3 regions of the Arthrobacter sp. LjRoot14 genome follow, and region 2 is predicted to be linked to each of the others. Evidence: riboswitches for the same ligand, from Rfam matches in the RefSeq annotation. Region 2 holds a riboswitch; each other region holds the start of a gene.
What was found. A riboswitch is a leader RNA that binds a small molecule or an ion and turns the genes downstream of it on or off. The one in region 2 is predicted to bind cyclic di-AMP.
Positions count from the first base shown of each region.

Region 1: another riboswitch for cyclic di-AMP. It lies ahead of ACSQ12_RS03505 (hypothetical protein); the one in region 2 lies ahead of ACSQ12_RS04215 (C40 family peptidase).
Region 3: another riboswitch for cyclic di-AMP. It lies ahead of ACSQ12_RS12155 (NlpC/P60 family protein); the one in region 2 lies ahead of ACSQ12_RS04215 (C40 family peptidase).

Region 1 is NZ_CAXURL020000001.1:729,245-736,401, forward strand. Features, by position in the region: gene ACSQ12_RS03485 (HAD-IA family hydrolase) at 1-318, shown strand, start outside; gene ACSQ12_RS03490 (DUF7793 family protein) at 385-753, shown strand; gene ACSQ12_RS03495 (dolichyl-phosphate beta-glucosyltransferase) at 770-1,696, opposite strand; gene ACSQ12_RS03500 (hypothetical protein) at 1,836-2,306, opposite strand; gene ACSQ12_RS03505 (hypothetical protein) at 2,541-3,317, opposite strand; cyclic di-AMP (ydaO/yuaA leader) riboswitch at 3,317-3,491, opposite strand; gene ACSQ12_RS03510 (HAMP domain-containing sensor histidine kinase) at 3,641-5,173, opposite strand; gene ACSQ12_RS03515 (response regulator transcription factor) at 5,177-5,917, opposite strand; gene ACSQ12_RS03520 (hypothetical protein) at 6,164-7,030, shown strand.
Region 2 is NZ_CAXURL020000001.1:887,293-894,449, reverse strand. Features, by position in the region: gene ACSQ12_RS04220 (NlpC/P60 family protein) at 148-912, opposite strand; gene ACSQ12_RS04215 (C40 family peptidase) at 1,052-1,636, opposite strand; cyclic di-AMP (ydaO/yuaA leader) riboswitch at 1,797-1,974, opposite strand; gene ACSQ12_RS04210 (M23 family metallopeptidase) at 2,104-2,925, opposite strand; cyclic di-AMP (ydaO/yuaA leader) riboswitch at 2,929-3,142, opposite strand; gene ACSQ12_RS04205 (metal-dependent transcriptional regulator) at 3,283-3,978, opposite strand; gene serC (phosphoserine transaminase) at 4,359-5,489, shown strand; gene ACSQ12_RS04195 (MFS transporter) at 5,512-6,861, opposite strand; gene ACSQ12_RS04190 (DUF3027 domain-containing protein) at 6,907-7,157, opposite strand, start outside.
Region 3 is NZ_CAXURL020000001.1:2,713,581-2,720,737, reverse strand. Features, by position in the region: gene ACSQ12_RS12185 (dienelactone hydrolase family protein) at 1-89, shown strand, start outside; gene ACSQ12_RS12180 (CPBP family intramembrane glutamic endopeptidase) at 82-909, shown strand; gene ACSQ12_RS12175 (ribonuclease Z) at 903-1,835, opposite strand; gene ACSQ12_RS12170 (DNA alkylation repair protein) at 1,934-2,452, shown strand; gene ACSQ12_RS12165 (hypothetical protein) at 2,419-2,673, opposite strand; gene ACSQ12_RS12160 (polysaccharide deacetylase family protein) at 2,700-4,208, opposite strand; cyclic di-AMP (ydaO/yuaA leader) riboswitch at 4,438-4,632, shown strand; gene ACSQ12_RS12155 (NlpC/P60 family protein) at 4,636-5,400, shown strand; gene ACSQ12_RS12150 (hypothetical protein) at 5,516-6,103, opposite strand; gene ACSQ12_RS12145 (DUF1918 domain-containing protein) at 6,294-6,485, shown strand; gene ACSQ12_RS12140 (cupin domain-containing protein) at 6,564-6,941, opposite strand; gene ACSQ12_RS12135 (DUF5129 domain-containing protein) at 7,112-7,157, opposite strand, start outside.

The sequences.
Region 1 (7,157 bases), 160 kb from region 2:
ATCCGGATGGGCGCCGCGAAACTTGCCATGCCGGCCACAGCCGTCACGGCCGACGTCGTTACCCGGGGCAAGCCGCACCCGGAAGGTTACCTCCGCGCCGCCGAACTGCTTGGCGTGGAGCCGGCCGATGCCCTGGTCTTTGAGGATGCCCCGGCAGGCATTGCGGCCGGAGTCGCCGCCGGGATCCGGACTGTTGCCATCGGGCCCAACACCGGTCCGCTGCCGGACGGCGTTATGCACATCACCGACTACTCCGCCGTGTCCGTCACCACGGACGTGGACGACGCCGGCATCAGGACGATTTCCTTCCGGTTCTGACCCCCAGCCCGGTTCCCGGTCCAGTAGTGTCGTTCGGGACGGCTGACTCTATCTTGGGGGGATAGTATGACCGAGATTCCGATTGACGGCGCCAGGGGCACTGTCGAGCTGCGAAACGGCGTCTTGCATGTGCGTTGGATTCCAGGCCTGGCCATTTGCGAGGAAGCCGCGGTGGCCGTGATGTCCGCGGTCAATGAGCTGAGCCGCGGGCGTCCGTTTCCGATGCTGGTGGACATGGCTGCGACGGAGTCCATGAGCCGCGGCGCCCGGCGCGTTTTTGCCCGTCCCAGCACGGTGGCCAGGGTGGCGCTCCTAGGGGCGTCCCCGGTGGACCGGGCATTGGCCAATTTCTTCCTCAGCATTCATTCTCCTGCCGCTCCGACGCGGTATTTCACCTGCCCGGAGGAAGCCATGCGGTGGCTCCGGGCACTTTAACCGTCATCGCGGCGGTTTATCGCGGCGGTGGAACGCCCGGCGCGAGTTGGGCCCGCAGTTCCGGAACCGGAATACGGCCGGCCGCCAGGTCGCGGCTGAGGCGGACCATGCCGCGAAGATCGGCGAGCGCGGTCTGGAAAAGGTCCACACCGGCCTCGCCACCGTCGGTCCAGTCCACCGGGACCTCGTGTACGCGGAGTCCGCATCTTTCGGCCAGGACCAGCAGCTCGGTGTCAAAGAACCATGCGGTGTCAGCCGTATGCGGCAGGATGTGCCGGGCAACATCTGCGCGGATAGCCTTGAAGCCGCACTGCGCGTCGCTGAAACGCGCACCCATCAGCGCATGCAGCAGAACGTTGTACCCACGGGAGATGAACCCCCGCCACGGTCCGCAGACAACGCGGGAAGTTCGTGCCAGCCGCGATCCGATCGCCAGGTCCGAATGCCCGGAAAGAAGCGGGGCGACCAAGGGGGCGAGCGCAGCGAGGTCGGTGGAAAGACTCACGTCCATGTAGGCCAGCACGGGTGACGGCGAGGCCAGCCACACGGTGCGGAGCGCGTTGCCGCGGCCTTTGGAGGTGAGTCGGACCACGGTGACCTCGCGTAGTTCCCGGGCTACACGCTCGGCGGTCTTGAGCGTGCCGTCGGTGCTGGAATTGTCCGCCACGGTAATCCGGAACGGGTAGGGAAACGTATCGGCCAGGTACAAGTGGAGCTGCCGCAGGGATTGCTCCAGACCCTGTTCCTCGTTATAGACCGGGATGACTACATCCAGCACCGGCGCAGCGGCTCCTGTGGTGCCGGTCATGTGCGTATCAACGGGCGCCCGACGGACGCGACCCTGCCGGGGGAACGTCGGGGCGGGAGGACCCGGCCGGGCGTCGACGGCGGCCCGCGGTTGCGGGTGCAGCAGGGTTCCCGTGGCCAGGTCTGTGGGCGTCATGGTTCAACTATGGCGCCGCAGCATATGAAGGATTTAGGCCAAAGCTGTGCAGCTGCTGTGGGCTCTGTCAGGACCGGAACAGGAACGGAAGCGGCAGCGGTGCTCCCGCCGTCATTGGTGGGAGCACCGCCGCCGCGGTTTATGAGTCAGGGGCGAGCAGCGAACAGATGTTCGTGGCAGTGCCGGATCCTGAGAATCTCCGCAATTCGTTGCCTTTGGAATCCACAGAGAAGTTGACATTACCCCGTGTGAGGAATAGTCCGTCAGGAGACGGGAGCTGAAGGAGGTTATTGCCCGTAGCCTTCACCTCGACCACGTTCTCGCTCGGGAACGAAAAGAATAGGACGCCCGTGATGACGTAACTGGCGGTCTTTCCGTCTGGCCCCGTCAGCGTTATCTTCAGCCCCGGGGAAGTGCTGATGATGTCCCCGGAGGGAGTCGTGATGTTCTTGGCCTTGCCGGTGACTTCACCGGTGACAGGAAATCCACAGCTCGTGAAGGTGGCGGGTCCGTCCACGGTGATCGGCGGGCCCGAAGGGGCGGCGGAGGCCGGGGCGGCGGCCGCGAAGATTGAGGCCAGGACGGCCGTCGAAACTAACCATTTTTTCATTGTTGTGCTCCCTGCATCTTGATGACGGCGCTGGGCCGGCAGCCGCTGGGAAGACGATTGAAAGCGGCGGCGACCCAGAGTCACTCCTCGACCTTGTGAAAACCTTGTGGCCCCGTAACGGAGAGAAGGTCCCGTCCAAGAAGAAGCAACACGCCAACACGGCCGGAGGCCCCGAATCCAAACATGGATTCGGGGCCTCCGGTGTTGCGAACCACGATGGCTGCGGGTGCCGGTTTAGTACCAGTTGTTGGCGTAGTGGAAGTCCAGGGCGCCGCAAGGGGAGCCGTACCGTTCCTTCACGTAATTCAGGCCCCAGTTGATCTGGGTGCGGAAGTTGGTCAGATAGTCGGACCCGGCGCTGGCCATCTTTTCCGCCGGCAGCGACTGGACAATGCCGTACGCGCCACTGCTGGCGTTCGTGGCAGTGGTCTTCCAATCCGATTCCTTGGTCCAGAGCGTGGTGAGGCACTGCATCTGGTCAGCCGCCCAGCCGTACGTTCCGAGCTGCGAGGCGGCATACGCCTGGGCAGCTGCGGGATCGTCAACAGCTACGGGCGGCGCCGGGGCAGGAGCCGGTTCGGGGGCCGCAGCGGGTGCGGGAGCGGCGGCGGCTGCAGGCGCTTCCGGTGCCTTCTCCTCCGACGGCTTCTCCCCGGACGACTGCGCGTTCACGCTGACAGAGGACGGAGCGGGCATGGCGGAAACGAGGATTTTTTCGAACGCGAGCTTCGATTCGGCGTCGGCAGTGGTTGCGGCACTCCCAGCGCCCGTTGCCGATGTTGCCGGGGCGGCGGGTTCGGAAGCCTGGCCGGCGGCGCCGACGCCAATCAGCACCGCGCAGGCGGTGGTTACTACTGCGGCCCGGCGGCCGGAGCCCTGCAGACTGGCCGCGAACCGGGACAGCGGGGACGTCTTGGCGGCTGGTTCGGCGCGGTGGCGTGAGCGGTGCGCAGGCGCTGCGGACGTGCGGGAAGCGGGCTCAGGACGTACTTCTGGCGTGGATTTAGTCATGGTTGCCTCTCGATGCCGGCGGAGTTAGCTGTCGGGTTCGGATGAGGTCATCCGGCCGCACGGAACTTCACGTGTCGGCTTCACCCCAAGGGCGGCAATGCAGAATGCCCGGAGACCTGGGTCCCCCGCCTCTGCCTGATCATGAGGAAATCCGGGTAGCGGCAGAGTTTGGCGTCCATCCGGATATGCGGCCGGAACGGTGGCCGCACTCCAAAAACGGTACAGGAGTCTCGCGCTTAAGTCACATTTCGGTAACGAGGATCACGACGGCGGCGCGTTGGCTTGCGTAACCGCCCGCACCGCACGCCGGGCTTACGGAGCAGCTACGCTTCCGGTGATTCTCCCGGGAGGCGCAGCGCAAACTCTGTGCGCCCCGGGCGGGAAGTGACCTCCACGGTTCCACCGTGCGCCTCCACAATCGACTGCACGATCGACAGCCCCAGCCCGCTCGTGCCCTCGGCAGCCGCAGCGCCCGCGCCGCCGGAAACCGACGCGGAACCTGCAGGACTGGTTCGCGCGGCATCCGCCCGGGCAAAGCGGGCGAAAACCCGGTCCACAAATTCCGGCGGGATCCCGGCACCGTTGTCCGTTACGGTCACCACAGCGCTGCCGTCGGCCGACCGCATCACTCCGGTGACCACGGTGGTGCCCGGTTCCGTGTGCTTGCGGGCATTGGAGAGCAGGTTGGCCATCACCTGGTGCAGCTGCTTGGCATCCCCGCGGACCACCACGGGCTCTTCCGGGAGCTCCAGCTGCCAGGCGCGGTCCGGTGCCATGACCTTCTCGTCGCTGACGGTTTCCACCGCAAGCTGCGTCAGGTCCACATCGCTGATCTTGAGCGGCTGGCCTTCGTCCAACCGGGCCAACAGCAGGAGGTCCTCCACCAGGGTGGTCATCCGTTCGGACTGGCTCTGCACCCTGGCCAGGGACTTCTGGCCGTCCGGGGTGAAGTCCTCGGTCATCCGCATGAGTTCCGTGTAGCCGCGGATAGCGGTGAGCGGCGTGCGCAGCTCGTGCGAGGCATCGGCCACGAACTGGCGCACTTTGGTTTCGCTCTGCTGCCGGGCCTCAAGCGCCTTGGAGACGTTATCCAGCATGAGGTTGAGGGCGTGCCCCACACTGCCCACTTCGGTTCCGGGATGCGCGTTCGACGGCGGCACGCGGACTGCGAGGGCCACCTCGCCGGCGTCGAGCGGCAGTTTCGAAACCTGCGTGGCGACCTCGGACAGTTGCTCGAGGGGTTTCATGGTGCGTCGGATCAGCACCGTTCCGGCAAGGCCGATCAGGACCAGGCCGCCCATCGACACGATCACCATCGTCCATACCAAAGAGTTGAGCGTGTTCTGTTTCTCGTTGAGGGGGAGCCCGGTGACAATCACGTCCCCGTATGGCGCCTCCACCGCTACCAGGCGGTAGGAGCCGGTGGACAGTGCCCGATCGACGGGCGTTCCGTCGTGCTGGAGTGCCAAAAGAACCTGGTTGTCCTCGGGGGAGAGGGACGCCACGGTGGCGTCTTTGGCGAGGAACCCGGCGCTGCTGACATTCCCGTTATCTATGCGCGCGATGAGCGTGCCGACACCTTGGCCCGGGCCGTCGAACCCGTCCTGCCTGCCGGACGGGTTGCTGGGGCGTGGCCGTCCCGCCTCGTTCGATAGCCGTGAGGCCTGCCCCAAGCGTTCATCAAGCTGCCTGGTCAGGAAGGAATCCATGGAGGCATAGCTGAACAGGCCGATCGCGCCGCAGATGGCCACAAGGAGTGCCATGGCCACGAGTACCAGCCGGGTGCGCAGGTGCCAGGTCGACGGATCAAGCCAGCGTCGGCGGTCTTTGCGGGTTTCGCCGGAGAGTGTGGGCACCGCTCAATCCGCCGGTTTGATGACGTATCCCGCGCCGCGGACGGTGTGGATCATGGGCGGGTGGATGGCATCCACCTTCTTGCGCAGGTAGGAGATGTAGAGTTCCACGATGTTTGCCTGGCCGCCGAAGTCGTAATCCCACACGCGGTCCAGGATCTGTGCCTTGCTGACCACCCGTTTGGGGTTTTCCATGAGGTAGCGCAGGAGTTCGAACTGGGTGGCGGTCAGCTGCAGTTCCTTCCCGGCCCGGGTCACTTCGCGCGTGTCAATGTTGAGGACGAGGTCGCCGACCACCAGTTCGGCGGTGTCCATGGCGGCCACTCCGGATCGCTGGACCAGCCGGTGCAGGCGGAGGAGCACTTCTTCCATGCTGAAGGGCTTGGTGACGTAATCGTCCCCGCCGGCCGCCAGGCCGAGGATGCGGTCCTGGACCGCGTCCTTGGCCGTCAGGAAGAGCGCGGGCACTTCCGGCGCGAAGGCGCGGATCCTGGTGAGCAGCTCGACGCCGTCGAACCCGGGAAGCATCACGTCCAGCACCAGCACGTCCGGGCGGAACTCCTTGGCGAGTTTTACGGCTTCCGGGCCGTCTCCGGCGACGGCAACGGACCAGCCTGCCATCCGCAGGCCCATGCTCATGAGCTCGGAGAGGCTGGGTTCGTCGTCAACCACCAGGGCACGGATGGGGGAGCCGTCCGGGTGGGTGAGCTGGGGAAGGTTGTTAGTCATGGAGTGCGAAGTGGCCATGGGACAACTCTCCGATCTGCGGTTTAGCCGGCCCTATGGGGATCCTGTGGGCCAGCTGTGAATCCCAGCCTAGCGAGCTGAACGCAACGCCGCGGCCCTCCGGGGCTGCCTGGAGAGGATCGGCTGCATTCCCGGGATGAAACCAGCTTCGGAAAGGTCACAGCTTGACCTCTTGCCCCGCACAGGCCCCGCACAGGAACGCTTCGGAGCCTGGGTGGACAAAGCCCTAGGCCCAAGGAGTACACCATGAACAACCACCACAACACGCCGGTTCCGGACAACGATTCCGACGGGACCCCGGAAGGCCGGCCGGTCCCTGCAGGCGGTCGAGTGAACATCCCTCTGAGCAGCCCCGCCAACGGCGGGCAGGCTGCCGGGTGGGGAGTGCCGCCGTCGGCCGCTGCTTCCGGTTCGCTGCCGGAGACGGGATGGGGATCATCCCGGCCGTCCGGTAGCTGGGGTACCCCGCCGCCTGGCGGCTTCCCGGGCGGGCCGGCCGGCCGTTCGAAGCCGTGGACTGTGAAGCGGGGGGTTGCCGCCGCCGGAGCGGCGGCTGTTCTCGCAGGCGGGGCCGGCGTGGGCATCTATGCGCTGACCTCCAGCTCTGCGGCGGCTGACGGCACGGCCGACGCAGGTGCAGGTGCAGGTGGACTGCAGGAAACATCGCCGGGCGGCCGCGGCGGCGCGCAGGGCGGTTTTGCCGACGGCGGGATGCCGCTCCAGGGCGGCCCCGGCAACTTCGCCCCGGATGGATTGGGCGGAATGGGCGCCGGAGTGTCCGCCGCAGTTCACGCCGAGTACGTGGCCCTCGAGGACGGCGCCTACGTGACCAGGGTGGAGCAGCAGGGAACGGTCACCGAGGTGAACTCGGGCTCCGTGACAGTCAAGAGCACGGACGGCTTCAGCCGCACCTATTCACTCGGTTCGGACGTGTCGGTGAGCAATCAGCAACGAAGGCGTCAACAGTCCGGCGCTACGGGCACCAGCCAGCTCACTGTGGCTGACATCGTGTCCGGGGCGATGGTACGGGTCGTTGCGGGAAAGGAGGGTGACAGCTTCCCGGCGGAGTCCGTCCAGCTGGTAGCAGCCACGCTCACCGGACAGTCCAACTGAGCCGGCCGGCGGGACAGCGGGCTGCGGGGGACGGAATTTTTCTGTGTAGCCCGGCCGGGGGCTGGACATGTGCAAAGCGCGTCCTCCGTATTTCAGCAATTCCAAGCTGACTGAATTTTCGCGCCGA
Region 2 (7,157 bases):
ACAACACAAGAGTAAACACTCAAGTGGCCGATCACCGAATCGGGCCCTTACCATACACTCCGTGTCGGCAAAAATTCACCTGCCGGAAACGCAGAAGAACCCCCGCCCGGAGGCAGGGGTTCTTCCGGCAAACGTTAGCTGGAGGCTTTAGCCGCCAACGCGGATGAAGACCGGGCCGGAGCCGACGTTGACGCTGAACAGGGAAGTGGTTCCGCCGTTCCAGCCACCGTGCACGGCCTGGCCGTTGCCGACGTATACAGCGATGTGGGCCATGCCCATGCCGCCGTTCTCGTAGTAGGCGAGGTCGCCCGGCTGTGCCTCGGCTGCACTCACGGTACGGCCCAAGGAAAGGTAACCGGCCGGCCAGCCGTGGTAGTTGATGCCTACGGCCGCAAGCGCGTTGGTGGCAAGGGCGGTGCAGTCCTGGGCAACGCCGAGCTGGGCGTACGCCGCAGCTGCGATCGAAGCGCCGTTTCCGCTGGCAGCGGCGGGGGCCGCAGGGGCAGCCGGAGCCGCCGGGGCGGACACAGTCTCTGCAACGGCAGCCGGAGCGGCCGCGGGAGCAGCTTCCTGAACCTCAACAACCGGCTTGGGAGCCTCAACGACCGGAGCCGGGGAGGTGGAAACAGCCGGCTTCTCGAAGGAGATGGCGATGCTGGATGCAGCCGAGATGTTGGCCGGAGCGGAAGACTGGACTTCCAGGGTGGAAGCAGAGGTTGCTTCGCGCTGAACATTGGTGTCGGCAGCGTTGGCTGCGATACCGCTCGTCAGGACCAGACCGGAGGCAGCAGCGATAACCGCAGCCTGACGGCCCATGCCACCGGCGTTGTCGCCGACGGCCTTGGCAATGACAGCAAGCGAGTTGGTCTTTGTAACCTCGGCGCGATGCCGTGCGATGGCACGAGTAGTCATTAGTTCTCTCTTTCGTTTTCCTCAGACTGCATGGCAGGCCGCGGTTTTTGGACGCTCCGGCATCTTGGGGGTAAGCCGGAACGGCCCGAACAGGGTTTTTAGCGAAGAACGCGCGCTTCAGCGATGGGAAGCGCGTGTGTTAGCGAAGCGTGTAGAACGCAGAGGTGCCCGTGGCGGACACAGCGTGCAGGAGAGTGCCCTGCGAGGGGTTGAGCGCGCTGATCATCATGCCGTTGCCGACGTAGATGCCAACGTGGGCGCCGCCGTTTTGCATGACAAGATCGCCCGGCGCCGGGGTGGCGGTAGGCGTCATGGCTGTCCATGCGTTGGTGCGGGGGATGCTGATGCCGGCCTGTGCGTATACCCACTGCGTGAAGCCTGAGCAGTCCCAACCGCTGGGAGTGGTACCGCCCCAGACGTATGGGCTGCCGATACCGGTGTAAGCGATGGCAGCGAGGCCCGATGCTGCTGCGGAAGATGCGGCGTCAGCAAGCTTGCTTGCCTTGGCCTCTCCGTCAGCCTCAGTGGAGGTCTCGCTGGCGTCCGTACCGGTGGACTGTGCCCGAACGGTTTCAACCTTGGGCGCTGCCTTCGTGGTCACTGCCGGACGCTCGAAGGAAACAGTCGCTGTCGGTTCTGCAGTTACGGTCAGCTGGGCCGACTGTGAGCCGGACTCCGTCGAAGCGGAAACGCCCAGGTTGGTATCGGCGGCATTTGCCGGCATCCCAACACTAAGGATCAGTCCGGAAGCAGCTGCGATAACAGCCGCCTGGCGACCTACGGTCCCGGCGTTGGCAGTAACAGCCCTGGACACGGAGTTCAACGGGTTCGTACGAACCGTTTGCGCGCGGTGGCGCGCAGAATTGTGACGTGTAGACACGAAGGTAGCCTCTCCCAATGCCTACGAGGTGAGCTGTCGGATTCGGATGGGAGTCACCCGGCCGCTCGGCTTCCTGGGAAGCGTTGCGACTTAACCCCAAGGTCTTCTTGCGAAGACCAAAATTGGTTCCCCCGCCTCTGCCAGACGATGTAATGCGAACGGACCTTGAGCGGTGGCAGAGTTAGGCAATCCACTCAAGAGCGCCAACTTCGGAAAACTTGGCGTGCTCTAAACGGTACAGGAATTCCGAACGAATGTCACATTCAGGTCACGGCATGTCACAGGAATGCGAGAGCGGGCGATCGTTTGGATCAGAGCCAGCCGAGCGGATCGACGACTTCGCCGTTGACCATCACTTCAAAGTGCAGGTGGCAGCCGGTGGAGGCACCGGTGGTCCCGCTGAGCGCCACCACGTCGCCGCGGTTGACCTTCTGGCCAACCTGGACACTGGACGACGAGAGGTGGTTGTACGTGGTTTCCAGGCCGTTGCCGTGGTCAATCACCACACGGTTGCCACCGCCGTAGGGGTGCCAGCCGGAGAAGGTTACGGTTCCGCTGGCGGCGGCGAATACGCTTGTGCCGCACTGGGCCGCGTAGTCCTGGCCACGGTGGAACTCGCCGGCTCCGCCCGTGATCGGGCTAACCCGGAAACCGAAAGGTGATGCGGTGACCATCTGTTCCAGCGGCGCACCCAGGCTGCCGGTGGATGCCGCGCGGGTGATGGTTCCGGCTGACTGCGCGCTCAGCAACTGCTTGAGCTTGCCGTCCGGATCCCCCTTGGTGGCTACGGCGGTCCGGTTGAAGTCGATCTTGGCGCTGGCGGCAGCGGAGACCTCCGGCTGCGCCGCGACTGATGCGGCGGCGGTGGATCCCGTGTCTGACGTGGCGACCATGGGGCCGGTTGACGGTACGGTCACGGTAAGGACCAGTCCGGTGGCGGCCAGCGCGATGCCCGCCTTCTGACCCACGCCGCTCGCCGAGGCGAAGTCCGTAACCTGGCTGAACAGGCCCCGGCGCCGGCGCGCATCACGGTGTGCGTCGCGCGGCCTGACCGTCATTACGGCTTCGGCCACGGGGTACTCCGAAGCGGGACCTGTCGCCCTGCGGCGGCCCCTGACGGTCTGCGTGGTCAAGAATTATCCTCTCTGGAAAGCCTGCGGAGTTAGCTGTCGGATTCGGGTCAGAGAGATCAAAGACCCGGTCCGCCAATGCAAGGCATCCGACACAGGGGTATCCCAAAGGAATCCTTCGTCGGAGGTGCTTTGCCGCTGACGGACTTCACCCCAAGGCCGTCTTTCAACGGCCGGTTGTGGTTCCCCCGCCTCTGCCAGGAGGTGATTCGTACCTTGATCCGCTGGCAGAGCTCGGCTTCGGATCAGGTAACGCTTTAGTATCGGCGCTAGTCCTCAACTATAGGTGATTAATCAGCACGGTAATAATTCCGTTATCTGCGTCTCAACGTGTTGTAGGTGGTCCTACGAGGTGCACGGTTAGCGGACCGTAACAAATACGTGGGCCGCAACTTCGGGCGGCAGTTCCAGGGCGCCTTCGATCTCGGGTACGCGCACCGAGATGTACTCCCCCACGCGCTCCAGGGCGACGGACGCCCCCGGCCGGATGCCGCCTTCATCGAGCTGGACCAGCAGCTCCGGCTCAACCTGGATGGGCTCGGCCAGGCGGCTCACGGTAATGCGGGAGTCGGCCCCGTATCCGGCCATGGCGTCAAGAAGGTTCACCACTCCGTCGGTGAACGCGGGAGTGGGCTGGCCACCAAGTGCCGCCAGGCCGGGAATGGGATTGCCGTAAGGGGAAACCGTGGGATGGTCCAGGAGCTCGAAGATGCGCCGCTCGACCCGCTCGCTCATGACGTGTTCCCAGCGGCAGGCTTCGTCATGGACATACGCCCAGTCGAGGCCGATGACGTCGGCGAGGAGCCGCTCCGCAAGGCGGTGCTTGCGCATAACCTCGGTAGCCCGTTTCCGGCCTGTTTCGGTGAGCTCAAGGTGCCGGTCGCCCGAAACAACCACCAGTCCGTCGCGCTCCATCCGGCCGATGGTCTGCGAAACAGTGGGGCCGGAGTGGCGCAGCCGTTCGGCAATCCGCGCACGGAGAGCAACGATGTTCTCTTCCTCAAGCTCCAAGATTGTCCGAAGATACATCTCCGTGGTGTCGATCAGATCCGTCATCCAGCTCAGCTCCTCGAGCACAGTCCTTGCGTCAGTCCCACCGTACCGCGCGGAGGCGTTTCCCGTTGGCCGCGGCGAAGTGGACCTGCATCCACCGATCAGCCTTGGGGAACGGCCTCACGGGATCAGCCCGGCCGGCATCGCGGCCCGCTATACGTCAGGGACCAGCTTAGCCTATTTTGAATTACTCCGGATAATTCGGCGCCGAGCTTCACAGGGACGTGACCGCCTGCGCCTCAGGTATGTCTCAGTGACTGGACTATGACGGATATCGTTCCGTTCCCCACCGGCGCGTCAGGCAGAATATAGGGGATTCCCCCGGCAGGAACCCGTGCACTGCCAGGCCTCCCCCACGTCCACGCCGAAAAATTGGAGCCATTGTGAGCGACACCAGCATCACTATCCCCGCCAACCTCCTGCCCAAGGACGGACGGTTCGGCGCCGGGCCTTCAAAGGTCCGCCCCGAGCAGATCGAGGCCCTGTCTGCCGCCTCCGCCACGCTTCTTGGCACCTCGCACCGCCAGGCTCCGGTCAAGAACCTCGTAGGGTCCGTCCGCAACGGCCTGAGCGAGTTCTTCCGCGCCCCGGACGGCTACGAAGTCATCCTCGGAGTGGGCGGCTCCACCGCGTTCTGGGATGTCGCGGCGTTCGGGCTGGTGGACAGCAAGGCCCAGCACCTCTCCTTTGGCGAGTTCGGTTCCAAGTTCGCCTCCGCCACCAACAAGGCTCCGTTCCTGGACGCATCCTCCATCATCAAGGCCGAGCCCGGTACCCGGCCCGTAGCGCAGGCGGAAGCCGGCATTGACGTGTACGCCTGGCCCCAGAATGAGACCTCCACGGGTGTCGCTGCCCCGGTCACGCGGGTTGCCGGGGCGGATGAAGGATCGCTGGTCCTGATCGATGCCACCTCCGCTGCCGGCGGGCTGGACGTCGATGTGTCGGAGGCTGACGTGTACTACTTTGCGCCGCAGAAGAACTTCGCGTCCGACGGCGGCCTGTGGCTGGGCCTCTTCTCCCCCGCCGCCCTTGAGCGTGCTGCGCGGATCAAGGCAAGCGGCCGGTGGATCCCCGATTTCCTGGACCTGCAGACTGCCATCGACAATTCCCGGCTCAACCAGACTTACAACACCCCGGCGCTGGCCACCCTGGTCACCCTGGACGCTCAGGTGCAGTGGCTGAACGCCAGCGGCGGGCTCGATTTCGCCGCGGCCCGTACCGCCGACTCGGCCGGACGCATCTACTCCTGGGCAGAGGCCTCCGAATACGCCACGCCGTTCGTTGCCAAGGCCGAAGACCGTTCAAACGTGATCGCCACGATCGACTTCGACGATTCGATCGACGCTGCGGCCATCGCGAAGGTCCTCCGTTCCAACGGGATTGTGGACACTGAGCCGTACCGCAAGCTGGGACGCAACCAGCTGCGCATCGCCACCTTCGTGGCGATCGACCCTGACGACGTCTCCGCTCTCCTGTCCAGCATCGACTACGTCGTGGGAGAACTGCGCAAGTAAGGAACCAGCCAACGCAGACGCGTTAGCGTTCGACGGCGTCGTCCGGGTTTTGCTCCCGGACGGCGCCTTCGTCTTTGCGCACTCTGCTTTCAGCTTTGCCATCGTGGTTGGGCCCGGCGGATACCAACCGGAAGTAGCGCAGTCCCCGGGCTCGGCGGTTGAATCCGAGCCTCAGCTGCTTGGCCCGGATAATCCACACCATGCCTATCAGCGCGGCCAGCAACCCGGATGCCGCCGCCACGGACATGGACCAGCGGGGACCGGCAACATTGGCCACCCATCCCACCAGCGGAGCGCCGACGGGTGTGCCGCCCATGAAGATCGCCATATAGAGGGCCATCACCCGGCCGCGCATCACAGGGTCCGTCGTGGTCTGCACATAGCCGTTGGCGCTGGTCATCATCGTGATGGCAAAAAGGCCTACCGGCACCAGGGCCACGCCGAACCAGAAGTAGTTGGGCGCCAGGGCCGCCAGCCCGGACGTGACCCCGAACGCGCCGGCTGCCCCGAAAATGATCCGGAGCCTGGGCTTGGACCGCCCGGCGGACAGCAGCGCGCCCGCCACGGAGCCGATGGCCATGATGGAGTTCATCAAACCGAAAGCACTGGCATCCAGCCCGAATTCCGTGCCCACCATGGCCGCGATGAACAGGACGAAGTTGAGCCCGAGGGTTCCCACGATGAAGACGGCCACAAGCACCACCACGATATCCGGGCGGAACCGCACATAGCGCAGCCCCTCACGGATCCGGCCCTTGCCGGGAGCCGCCCGGGGAAGGACCCGCAGGGATGAAGCGGGTATCTTCCACAGGCTGAACAGGAGGGCCAGGAACGTCACAGTGTTGATCAGGAACACCCACCCCGGCCCCACGGCCACCGTCAGCACGCCGGCCACCGCGGGTCCGATCATCCTGGCCACGTTGAAGGATGCACTGTTGAGTGCCACCGCATTGGGCAGGTAATCGTCCCGCACCAGTTCCGAGACGAACGTCTGCCTGACGGGAGCATCGAGGGCGGAGACAAGGCCCAGCAGTAGGGCAAAGGCGTAGACATGCCACAGTTGGCCGGCACCCGTGACCACAAGGAGCCCCAGGCCCGTGCTCAGCAGCGCCATGGCGGACTGTGTCATCACCAGGAGGTGGCGGCGGTTAAAGCGGTCGGCCACCAGCCCGGCCACGGGTGCGAGGAACAGCTGCGGACCCAGTTGCAGGGCCATGGTGATACCCACGGCCCCGGCGTCGTGGTCTGTCAGGTGGTCAAAGACCAGCCAGTCCTGGGCTGTGCGCTGCATCCAGGTCCCGATGTTGGAAATCAGGGCGCCCACAAACCAAAGGCGGTAATTGAGGACATGCAAGGACTTGAAGGTGGACATCATCGCCGGCCTCCGAGATCCTCAGTCCCCCATGGTTCCAACTGGCTAGTCGACCTCGCGGGCGGAGCCGGGTTCTTCCTCCGGTGCCTCGCTGACGGCGCCGTCCGAATCGGTAACCTCACCGGCGTCGAAATCGGTAACCCCGTCGGCGTCCGAAACGGAAACCTCACCGGCGTCCGAAACGGCCGGGACGGCGTCCACGGTGTCAGCGTCCAGTTCATCGTCCTGGGCGTCCTCCGGGCGCACCCGTTCAGCCCATGGCACCCACTCGGGCGCCAGGATCGAATCCCCCGAAG
Region 3 (7,157 bases), 1.8 Mb from region 2:
TCCACAACGACACCGGCGAGCGCTACAACGAGGCGCAGGCCACCGCAGCCTGGAACGACACGATTGCCTGGTTCGGCAAATATGTCTAGTCGTGCGCCCGCGGCCGGAACCAGCGTCCGCAACGGCCTGACGCTGAAGCTGATTCCCTCGGCCCTCGTGTCGCTCTCCGGCTTCGTCCTGTACGTCCTGGAACAGAAAGTTCCGGGGTACGGGCTGCTGGCGCTGGCCCTGGTGCTGGCGGGGTTCATTGACCGTGCGCTCCTCCGCGACCTCGCCCTGATCGCTGTCGGGCTCATAGCCATCAGCCTGGTTCCGATCACCACTGACATCAGCACCGGGCACATGGCGGTTATGGGCACGGCGATGATCATCGCGGTGGGAGTTCCTTACGCGATGTCCCGATGGGCCTTCAAGGAGCACGCTGTCAGGTTTCCCGTGCTGACCGGGCACCCATGGACGCGAACGGAAAAATGGTACCTCGCCGCCGTCGTGCTGATGGGGTACGCCCTGCTCCCGGCGTACATGGTCAATACCGGGGTATACAGTAACTGGCCCGCGGTATCGGACCCCGAAGGGATCTTCCGTCTCTTCCTGGGCACAAACGCGCTGGGCATCTGGGACGAGCTGTTCTTTATCTGCACCGTCTTTGCGCTCCTGCGCCGCCACCTGCCGCTCTCACAGGCCAACGTACTGCAGGCCGTCCTGTTTACCTCGTTCCTGTGGGAACTGGGTTTCCACGCGTGGGCACCAGTGTTTATCTTTCCCTTCGCCATGCTCCAGGCTGTCATCTTCACCCGGACGAAGTCACTGTCCTACATTGTGGCCGTCCACCTGCTGTTCGACTTTGTGCTGTTCCTGGTCCTGCTGCATGCCCACAACCGCGCCTGGATCGACATCTTCGTCTACTGATGCTGGAGCCCCGGGGCAGGAACCTCGCCAGCAAGCCGGGAATCCCGCTGCCTCCTGGGTAATGGAATTCTGTCCAGATCCTGTGCGGCGACGACGGCGGCCAGGCCCGCGCGGGCACGGGCCTGCTCCGCCAGCTCACTGACGTCGGTATAGCGGGACGAGAAATGCGTGAGGAGGAGCATTCCGGCCCCGGCGGTGGACGCCAGCGCGCCGGCCTGTCCGGCGGTGAGGTGAAGATACCGGGCGGCAAGCGCGGCGTCATCGTCGCTGAAGGTGGACTCCGTCACGAGGAGGTCCACACCGTCGGCGAGTTCCCCGGCGCCGTCGCATTCCGCGGTATCCATGACGAAGGCAAAACTCTGGCCGGGGCGAGGAACGCTCACGTCCGCCAGACGCACGCCGCGCACTGTCCCTTCACGCTGTAGCTGTGCGATCTCCGGCCCGGCGATGCCTGCCGCTGCGAGCTGATGGGGCAGGAGCGTTCGCCCCTCGGGCTCGACCAGCCGGTAGCCGAAAGTGTCGATGCGATGCCGCAGGGGCCGCACCTCCAGGCCGGGCGCGATCTGCCCCGGACCGTTGTGCGGATGCAGCCGCAGGTCCAGGCCGGGGGAGGCGATGGAGGCGAGGGCGCGGACCACGTCTCCGCCGGCGGCTGGAAAATGCAGGTCCACCGGGTGCTGCACGCCGTCGAGGACCATTCTCGAGAGCACGCCCGGAAGCCCGTAGCAGTGGTCCCCGTGAACATGCGTGAGGCAGATCCGCGTGATCTGGCTGGCTGAAACGCCGGCGTGGATCATCTGCCGCTGGGTGCCTTCGCCGGGATCGAAGAGCAGCCCTTGGCCGTCCCATCGAAGCAGGTAGCCGTTGTGGTTTCGGGTCCGGGTGGGAACCTGCGAGGCGGTTCCGAGGACGACCAGTTCACGCATGGGACTGAGTTTCTCACGTTGCCGCGGAACGCGCTCGCGGGCCGCACGCGGGCGCCGGCGCCCATGTGCGACACACGATATTAGGACAGAATAGTCGGGTGACCGATGCCTGTGACTTCGTGGATGCCTCGCTGCAGCGGGAGAGTTCCTGGCTCAGGGCAGAAGAGGCGCAGGCCAGGCTGGGCGACCGGCTTCAGTTCTACGGTGCATCCGTCGGCGCGGTGCGGGGGACCATCCGTGACATGCTGCGCCGCCACCGTGACCTCGTCCACGATGACGTCACTGCCCTCAGCACCGAGCTGTGGTCCGTGCCCGTCTTCGAGCGCCGCCTGGCGGCGGTTGTCCTGCTGCAGTCCAGGGTGGCCTTGCTCAACAACTCCGACCTCACCCGGATCGAGGGCTTTGTGCGGGAGGCGCAGCTGGGTGAGCTGGTGGACCCGCTCGCCGTCGACGTCGTCCGTCCCTTGGTGGCGGCGCTGGAAGGACAGGCGGGGACGCGGGCACATGCTGTGCTGGAGCGCTGGGCGCGGGATCCTGATCCGTGGCTGAGGCGCGCGGCCGCGCTGTCGCTTGCGGACGCCGCTCAGCCGCCGGCCCGACGCTCCACCACCGCGTAGGCCCTGCCCTCCAGGAACTCCCAGTCAGTAACCACCATGAACCCCAGGGCGCTGACGCGGTCGTTGAGGACCAGGACGTCGAAGCCACCGTCCCGCGGCTCGGCGTCCCACGTCGCCACATGCAGTTCCTTGCCCTCGAGGATCAAGAGCTCCGTGTTGACGTCGAAATCCTCCGGCGGCTGATCGCTCAGCTGGCAGATGGCCACGCAATAGTTTTTCACCTACGTATTCCGCTTCATGCGGGCACTTACGCAGGGAAGGCGTTGTTGTAGCGGTACATGAAGGCTGCCATGGCATCCCTGTGCACGGGCTGGACGGGACGGAAGGTCCTGGTGCCGTTCCCTTCGTCCCAGCCGGTGGAGATGTTCATCGACGCGAGCCAGTTGATTTCCTTGTAGAACTGCGTCTGCGGGACCACGTCAGTGAAGGGGGAGCCGCCCGGTGCGTTGTAGGCAGGGCTGCCGGCAAAGCGGTACATGAAGGCTGCCATCGCATCGCGGTTCACGGCCTGCAGCGGCCGGTACGATTTGGCGCCGTTTCCTTCGTCCCAGCCGGTGGAAATGCCCTTCGACGCGAGCCAGGCGATTTCCTTGTAGAACTGCGTCTGCGGTGTCACATCGATGAACGGGGAGGTGCTGGGCGGTGTGTAGGCCGGACTCCCGGCGAGCCGGTACATAAAGGCGGCCATGGCGTCGCGGTTGACGGCGAGCGCCGGACGATACGTGCTGGTGCCGTTGGCTTCAACCCAGCCGGTGGAAATCCCTTGCGAGGCGAGCCAGCTGATTTCGGTGTAGAACTGCGAGTTCGCGGGAACGTCCGTAAACGAGCCCGACGGCGACGGCGACGGGGACGGCGATGGTGAAGGTGAAGGCGACGGTGAGGGGGGCGGTGACGTTACGGGGGACTGGCCCAATGCCTGCGCCACTGTGCGGACCGACGTCGTACCGTTTGCTGTCCGCGCGGCCAGCCACGTGACGAACTCTTTGAACAGCGCGGGGCTGATGGACAGTGACGGATCAGTTCCGTTCGCAATTTCGTGGAACGTCAGCTGCAGCCAGCCGCCGGTTGTCTCGGCGTTCGTGACCGTCGCCTGCAGGTCCGCCAGGGTCCATGTGGCGGCCACCTGGTCCGGAGCCTTGGTGACCATGGGTTCCTGCGGCGGGAGCGTTTCGGCGACAGGGCAGTCGGCGCAGCTGGCGGGAGAGCGGATGTCGCCGAGGCCCCGGGAACTGCTGTACCCGCAGCCGCTGACTGCGTTCTGGGCTGTCTGGTTCACCGCCGCGAAGGGGTAGGCGAAGTTCCGGACGGTGAAGCCCCAGCCTTCGAGGGTGGACTTGCTGTTGCAGGCCTCCGCACTGGCGGCCGCTGCGCTGAGCGTTGTCATGTCCGGGTGGGTCACGCTGTGGCCGCCGATCTCGTTGCCGTCGGCCACGAGAGTGTTCAGGTTTGCCTGGGTGAGGAACCCGGACTGGCCCACAAAGGACGTGGTGATGAAGAAAGTTCCCACCAGCCCGTGGGCTTTCAGCTCCTGCGCTGCGGCCAACTGGCTGCCGAGTCCGTCGTCGAACGTCAGGCTGACGATGGTCGGCCCCGCGGCCTTCGAAGTGCCGGCCACGCCCGCCACTGTGCTGACAGCAAGCAGCAGCGCACCCAGGATTGCAACCCAGCGCCTGCCGTGCGGGCCTCCGGCCAAAGGTTCAGGGGGATCCGCCACGTGACGCGCGGGCTTGCGGACAGGCTGATTGGACCAACGCATGATGCCTCCAAGCGTGTGAGTCCCCCCGCAAGAACATGCACGTAGACTACGCCTCGTGGCGTCAAGGCAAAACACTCGACTTTGATTAACGCAGTACCCGAGTACACCGCAGCTACCTGCATTCCGCGCTTGGTTCGGCAGTGCGTTATCCGAATGTGACATCGGCCGAGGGGCGCGCGTACGGTGGGACAGTGCCGGTTATCTCCGATACGGGCACTCCCGGGCGGATTGCCTAACCCTGCCGCGGCCCGGGATCCGATCGAAACCATCCGGCAGGGACGGGGAAACCACTTTTGGCCTGCAGGATTGTTGTGCAGGTCTTCGGGGTGAAGCCGCAAGCCGTCTGCTGAGCGGACGGCAACTGCGGCCGGGTGTCTCCCATCCGAATCCGACAGCTAACCTCGCAGGCATCGGGAGAGGTTACTTCATGTCTTCACGCAAACTGCCCGCTCACCATCCGTCAACAGCGCCCGCAGGACGCTCCGGCGTCACAACGGCCCGCGGCAGAAGCAAGGTTGGCCGCCAGGCCGCGGCGATTGCGGCGGCTTCTGGCCTGGTCCTGTCCAGCGGGATGGCTGCGCAGGCCGCCGAGGCTCCCGCGGAACGCGATTCGGCACCGGCATCCGGCCTCGACGCCAAGGCCCAGGTGGGTGCCCCGCTCAGCGCGGACTCCCACGTCAGGATCAGCTTCGAGCGGCCGGACGTCAGCACCACCCCCGCTCCAGTGGAAGTGCCGGTTGAAGAGCCCGCCCCGGCAGAAGCGGTGGCCCCTGCTGCAGCGCCGGCACCGGTTGCCGCGCCGGCGGCTCCTGCCGTTTCCGTCCAGGTCCAGGCAGCTGCGCCGGCTCCGGCTCCTGCCCCGGCGGCCGGCGGTGTCAACGCCGCCATGGTTTCTGCCGCCTACGCGCAACTCGGCATCACCCAGGACTGCACCGCCATGGTGGAAAAGGCACTTGGCTCCGCCGGCATTCCCGTCGGCGACCTGGGACCCATGCAGTTCATGAACTACGGCTCAGTGGTGGGGGAACCCCAGCCCGGCGACATGGTGGTCCAGTCCGGCCACGTGGGCATCTACATCGGCGACGGACAGGTGATCAGCGGCGGCATGAACGGTGTCAACGCCACCGTCACGCACCCGCTGTCCTGGCTGACGGCCACCGGCGGCGTGACCTTCGTCCGCGCCGGAGCCTAGCTGCTGGTCCCGTTCTCCCCGAGGGGCCGGGAAACCGGATGACAGGCCGGTGATCAGCTGCCTTGGGGGCAGCCGGTCACCGGCCTTCCCTGTCGCCAGACATCTGCCCGGGGTTTCAGGGCGGGGAGATCGCGACCGGAACCGTGCTCTCGCCCTGTGCGAACTTGATGCGCAGGACGGCATCGCGGGTGTCCGCCGGGATAGTGAAGCGGACATCGCCCGTTTTGCTTGAATCGCCAGCCACCAGCTCGTTCAGGCCGGAATCGGGGGAGTGGCTGACTCCGCCGGCGCCGAGCCTGAACGCTGAGTCCCAGAAGTTGATGTCATACCTGCCGTGGTTGGTGCATCTGAGCGTGAACGTCAACGCGATCTTGCCGTACACGTCAGGGCGCGCACGGGCACCAAGAATTTCATATTCGACGTCGGCAGCCCTGTAGCGGCGCTCGGCCGGCAGTGCTACCGCCCACTCCGGGCTGTTACCGCCGCCGGACCCGGAACCCGACGGCGGGACAGCGCCGTCCGGCTGTGCGGAGGCGCCGGTGGCGGAGGAGCCCGCCGTTGAAGTGGCGGGCTTGCCGGCGTCGAACACCCCAAGCTGCCCCAGGCCAAGCAGCAGCCCCGTCACAGCGGTGATCACCGCTGCAGTGGCGGTCAGCAGACCGGGCAGCGTAGCCCACCAGCTGGTGGGTTTCTCCTCCGCCATAGGCGTTCCCCCTCGGTCCGGTGCCAAGGTCACGATCCGTTGTATCCCAATACTCCTGCCAGGCGGCCACCAGCGCCAGATCCCGGGTGGTGCCGCATGGAAGCCCGGCCGATACCCCGGCCTGCCAGTGCGGAACGGCCCTGTTATCCATGCCCCGACACTCGTACTCTGGTCTTTGGAGGTGATTGCCATGAAGGCAACCCAGGGAGACCGGATCACTATCCGGGGCAAGACGGTCGGATCGGCGGAGCGGCACGGCCAGATCATTGAGGTCCATGGCGCTGACGGAGCGCCGCCCTACGTGGTGCGTTTCGACGACGGCCATGAAACCACGGTCATTCCCGGCGGGGATTTCGTTATTGACAGGATCCACCCGCAGTAGCGAAGCCGCTGTGAACTGTGAAGCCGCTGTGAACCCGGGGGCTGGTTCGCTGCCTGGGCGCCAGACGCCGCCTGTCTGCTATTCGGGTGCCCTGGCGAACACTGCGGCGCTGACGAACTCGATGCCCGTAAAGGGCTCGTCTCCCTCGACCCATGCATCATGCCCTGGCGGGATGCTGTAGGAGTCGTCAGCGGCGATGGTGATCTGGCTGCCGTCAGAGGTCTTGACCGTGAGTTTGCCGGAAACGCAGAAACCAACGTGGCTGAGCTGGCATGAATCGGTCTGAGCGACGGGCTTGATGCATTCGGACCAACGCCAGCCGGGTTCAAAGGTGAATCTTCCGATGGTGTAGGCGTCGACGGATACAAGATCCACTTCCGTCTTGTCAGGGCGGCGCTTTTCGTCCGGAGAATTGTGCGACTTTACTGCGAGTTGAGCGACAACATTTGTGGTCATGGCTCTCTCCATCAATCGGAGTTGTGGATGGGGCTGTCCGGTCCCGCTAGCGCGACCGGACAGCGGAGTCGGTCTGCCTGGTCTGGATCGATGCGGCGAACCGATGATGTGATCGCTATACGATGCTCAGCTTCCTCCGATCCGGGATCCTTGTCGAGACCCGTCGGCGCCTAGAAACTGGACGAACTCCCGGACCCGGAAAAACTGCCTCCGCTG